Regions from separate parts of the Belnapia sp. genome, predicted to be linked through region 1. Evidence: riboswitches for the same ligand, from Rfam matches in the RefSeq annotation. Region 1 holds a riboswitch; the other holds the start of a gene.

What was found. Region 1 has a riboswitch for cobalamin ahead of metE (5-methyltetrahydropteroyltriglutamate--homocysteine S-methyltransferase). Riboswitches for the same ligand answer to the same signal wherever they lie in the genome.
Region 2: another riboswitch for cobalamin. It lies ahead of AC5JJ1_RS02570 (TonB-dependent receptor plug domain-containing protein); the one in region 1 lies ahead of metE (5-methyltetrahydropteroyltriglutamate--homocysteine S-methyltransferase).

What each region holds. Positions count from the first base shown of each region.
Region 1 is NZ_JCACHU010000073.1:3,311-5,752, forward strand. It holds gene metE (5-methyltetrahydropteroyltriglutamate--homocysteine S-methyltransferase) at 1-1,432, opposite strand, end outside; cobalamin riboswitch at 1,495-1,718, opposite strand; partial or broken gene AC5JJ1_RS11155 (hypothetical protein) at 2,292-2,442, opposite strand, start outside.
Region 2 is NZ_JCACHU010000016.1:34,551-36,992, reverse strand. It holds gene AC5JJ1_RS02570 (TonB-dependent receptor plug domain-containing protein) at 1-819, opposite strand, end outside; cobalamin riboswitch at 959-1,169, opposite strand; gene AC5JJ1_RS02565 (exopolysaccharide biosynthesis protein) at 1,200-1,856, opposite strand; gene AC5JJ1_RS02560 (enoyl-CoA hydratase) at 2,030-2,442, opposite strand, start outside.

The sequences.
Region 1 (2,442 bases):
CCATCTCCGCCTCGTAGCTCGCCCGCTCGAGCTCTCCGCGGGCGAGGCGCGCGCGCAGGCTCCGCACCTCGGCCGTCTGCGGCCAGGAGCCGATGGAGGTCACCGGCAGTTCCGGCAGGTTGAGCCGCGCCGCCTGCGCCGCCGCACGCGCCGGATAGGGGCTGGCGCGCCGCTCCATGTCCGACGTCACCTTGGCCAAGCGGGCGGCTACGGTGGCGTCGTGGAGCCGCGTATCGGCACGCGCGTCGGCCAGCGCCCGGTCGCTTTCCTCAAAGGCGGCGCCGACGGCCTTCTCGCCCTCGTCCAGCGCGCGGGCCAGAGTCGCAACCTCCTTCAGCTTCTCGTTGGCGAAGGCAAGGCGACGCTTCAGCGCGGGGTCGAGCCCGGTTTCCATCGCCAGGCTGTGCGGCACATGCAGCAGCGAGCAGGAGGGGGCGACCATCAGCCGCCTGCCGAAGCCCGCTGCCTCGGCCACATGGAGCTGCGCCAGGGCGGCGCGCAGGTCGGTCCGCCAGACATTGCGCCCGTCCACCACGCCGAGCGAGAGCCAGCGATCGCGCGGCAGCACCTCCAGCACGTCCGGCAGCTGCCCCGGCGCGCGGACCAAGTCCACATGGAGGCCGGCGACCGGCAACGCGGCAGCCAGGGCGAGATTGTCGCGCAGGCCCTCAAAATAGGTCGCCAGCAGCAGGTTCAACCCTGGCGCGGCCTCAGCCAGGGCGCGGAAGGCCATGCGGTAAGCCTCCCCCGCACCGGCCGGCAGGTCGGTCACGAGGCAGGGCTCATCCACCTGCACCCAGACGGCGCCGGCCTCAGCCAGGAAGCGCAGCGCATCGGCATAGGCCAGCAGCAGCGCCGGCAGCAGGTCGAGCGGGCGCGCGCCGCCCTCCGTCTTCGACAGCAGCAGCAGCGAAACCGGGCCGAGCAGCACCGGGCGGGTGCGGGTGCCCTGCCCAAGCCCCTCGCGCAGCGCGCGGGCCCAGCGGTTGTCTAGCAGCCGCGGGCGCATCGCAGCCGACAGGCGCGGGACCATGTAGTGGTAGTTGGTGTTGAACCACTTGGTCATCTCGAGCGCAGCGGCATCGCCCGGGATGCCGGCGGCGCGCTCGGCCTCCGTCCCGCGGGCGCCGCGGGCGAGGGCGAACATGCTGGCGAGGGAGACCGGCCCCTCGCCGGACCAGCCATAGCCGGCGGGAACCATGCCGAAGGCGCAGGCGGTCTCGAGCACATGGTCGTAAAGCGCAAAATCGGCCGAGGGCACATGGCTGATACCGCTGCCCTGCTGCCTGGCGCGGGCGTCGGCGCGCAAGGCGGCGGCGGTGGCCTGGAGCTTGTCCTGGCCGATATGGCCGGCCCAAAAGGCTTCGAGGGCGGCTTTGAGTTCGCGGTTCGGCCCAATGCGCGGGTAGCCGAGATTGGCGGCGATCGTCATCGCAGGCGGTCTCCGTCGCCCGGTGCACCCAGCCCGGCCGTAGGGTGGCGCGCCCCCGTCAGGCGGGGTGCACGGCGCCGGCAGGTCTCCTGGCTCGCGGGTGCGGGCTGGTGCCCATCGCCTCCGGCCCTGCCTTCCCGCTTGCGCAGTGGCGCCACCCTCGACAGGCGGCACAGGCCGGCGGCTTCCCGCCGACAGTTGCTGGGGCAGCGTCCGACTTGGGGCGCACCCCGCACGGACTTCCCTTTTCACCCGCTCGCGCGGGACCAACGCCATATAAAGATATCTTTATGCTTGGGGGAGTCAAGCGCAGTCCTCCGGCTCCTCCGTCCCTGATGTCGCAGCGGCCTTTGCCTGGGGCGCAAGCCGCGCCGTCGCCCGGCGGAGGATGTCGCCCCGCGTTGCAGCGTCCGCGGCAGGCCAGGCTCGATCTTGGCCAGTGACCGCCCATGGCTTCCGCAGGCCCCAGCGGCCAGCAGGTAGCGGCATGGCCGCCGGCGGGGCAAGGCGACCTCTCCGGCGCCGGTGGCCGTCGGCTCAGCCAAGCGCCGCCGTCCAGCAACATCAGAAGCCCCGTGTCTAGGCTTTTGCAGGTATCGAAGACTGCATCGGCTTCGACCAAGCGGGCCAGCCAAGGCTTCTGTACAAGGAGGCGTCCCGTGAGCCGGATGCGCAGCGGCGGGTTGCGCAACGCCAGGCGGAAAGCAGCCAGCCGCTGACGCAGCAGGCCCGACCCGTCCATGTGCCGGGATGCCAGGCTGAGGGAGAGGCCGAGCATGGCGAAGCTCAGCGCCTCCAGGCGCCGCTGCAAGGCGGCTTCCCTCGCTGCCGACTCAAAGGCATGCGGCCAGCCGGGCCTCTAAAGCTGTTCCGAGGCGAGTACCGCCGGCGCATGCGGCCAAAGTGCCGCTTGGCCCGGGCCCCGGCCGAGCAGGTGTATCCTGCAGAACGCGATCTTCACCTCGACCTCAGGCTGGGCATCCTTCGTCCAGGGGTCGCCTAGGGTTTGT
Region 2 (2,442 bases), on a different contig from region 1:
CCGGAGCTGGCCGTAATAGCGCCGGTCCTCGCCCGAGTAGTTCGGGTCGTCGCGCGGCACGTTGTCGAGGCCGAAATTGGTCTGCCGCCAGCGCAGCAGCGCCTCCACCCGGCTGCCCTCCGCCGGCGTCCAGCCCAGCCGCGCCGTGCCGAAGCCGCCGCGGAACCCGTCCCGCTCGCCGAGCGAGGACTGGAAGCGCGGCGCGGTCGCATTCGACCCCTCGGTCGAGATCGACTGGCCGGAGAACAGGTAGTCGAAGGCCCCGACCGTGCCCGTGGCGCCGAGCCCGCCGCGCAGCGTCCGCTGCGTGCCGCCCGCCAGCTCGCCATAGGGCAGGAGCGCGCGGTGCGCCGGCGCCCGCCGCGTCACCAAGTTGATGACGCCGCCGATCGCCGAGGAGCCGTAGAGCGCCGAGCTCGGCCCCCGCAGCACCTCGATCCGCTCGATGTCGAAGAGCAGCTCGTTGCCGAAATTGAAGGCGCCACTGGCCTCGGCCGGGTCGTTCAGCGGCACGCCGTCCAGCAGCACCAGCACGGCGCGGCCGGAATTGCCGCGGAGGAAGGCCGTGGTCTGCGCGCCCAGTCCGCCGAGCGGCGCCAGCCGGACGCCAGGGACCGAGACCAGCGCCTCGGCGAGCGATTGGTAGCCCCGTTCCTCGATGTCCTGGCGGGTGATGACGGTGACGGCGGCCGGCACCCGCTCGGCCGGGGTCGGCACGCGGGTGCCGGTAACGATGGTGTCGGGAATGGCTTGCTGGGCTTGGGCGTGGGTGGCGAGGACGGCCAGGCCGCTCGCCAGGAACAGGGACAGGCGTCGCATCGGATCCTCCGATTGCGCGTGACGACAGGGCCTCGGCCCGGCGAGCCGGGTCGGGGCGACGGACGTCGTACCCGCAATCGGAGAGGCCCCGCGGGACCCCATGCTTCCGGTGCGCCGGTGCACCTCGCCCGGCACGCGCGAGACAACTCTGCGCCGGCCGGTCTCCTGGCTTGCGGTGGGGAGCCGAAGCCCCTTGGCCTCCCCGCCTTCTCACATCCCGGGGGATGCAATGGCATCTGGAAAGACCTCACCGCCCACAGTTGCGAGGGCAGCCGCGGACCAGCGGGGTCGCCCCGCCTGCCGCATTCCCGTTTCAGCCCTTGCGGGCCACCGGCGCATGCGCGGACCCTAGCAGGCTTGCCGCCCGGCGGGGAGTGGGGTCAGAAGATCCAGCCGAGCGCCTGCACGCCGAGCCAGCAGACGACGACCAGCACCGCGGTGGCGAAGGCGCAGCCGGCGACGGTCAGCCCCACGCCCCAGGCCATCACCCGGTTGTCGTGCTCGACGAGGCCGAGCGCCATGACGATGTTGCCGAAGGCCGGCGGCCCGTTGGTCCCCGGCCCCGGCAGGATCAGCATCAGCGCCACATAGGCGGTGAGCCAGCCGAAGATGCGGTCCCCGACCGGCGAGGTGAAGAAGCCCGGCCGCGGCCGCACATAGGTCTCGATCCGCTTCATCCATGTGGAGCCGCCGCCGGCCAGCCGCAGCAGGTCCGTCCGCTTCACGCTCTGCCGGGCGAGGAAGGCCGGCAGCTTCGGCGTCCGCCGCCCGAGCCCCATCTGGATGCCGAGCAGCAGCACCGGCAGGCCGAAGACCGAGGCCATGCCCGGCAGCAGCGAGGGCAACAGCAGCAGCAGGATCAGCAGGCCGAAGGCCCGGTCCCCGAAGGCCTCGGACATCTCGCCGAGAGTGATGCGCTCGTCCGGGAAGCGCGCCGCCACCTCCGCCACGATGCGGGAGATGGGGGCGCCGGCCCCATGGGCGCAACTCTCACTGGTCGGCAGGCCGACCGGCGGCGCCTCGAGGTGTCCATCCATGTGCGGTCAGCGGTCCCTTCGATCCCAGACGTCATCCGAAGCCCAGCCTGCCACCCCATTCATCAAGGGTGTGTCGCGGCTGCCGCATCCTAGGGAAAGAAACTGCATCATGCACCGGGATTTTCGCGCTGGGCTGGACACCGTGGCGTTTCCGGATCGGTTACGTCCCCCCTCTAAGTCCCGGTGAAGGCCGGCTTCCGCTTCTCCATGAAGGCCCGCCGGCCCTCGCGGTAGTCCTGGCTGTCGAAGCAGGCGGCCATCGCGGCCCCCAGCGCCGCCATGTCCCGCTCCGCCCGGTCGGCCAGCACCGCCTTCACCGTCTGCTTGTTGGTGCCGAGGGAGAGCGGCGCATTGGCCGCCATGGTCGCGGCGAGCTTCGCCACCGTCTCCTCCAGCGCCGCCACCGGCACCACCTTGTTGACCAAGCCCATCCGCTCCGCCTCGCGGGCGTCGAAGCGCTCGCCGGTCATCAGGATCATGTGGGCATGGGCGGGACCTACCAGGTCGACCAGGGCGCGCACCATGTCGAAGCCATAGGCGATGCCGAGCTTCGCCGCCGGGATGCCGAACTGGCTGTCCTCCGAGG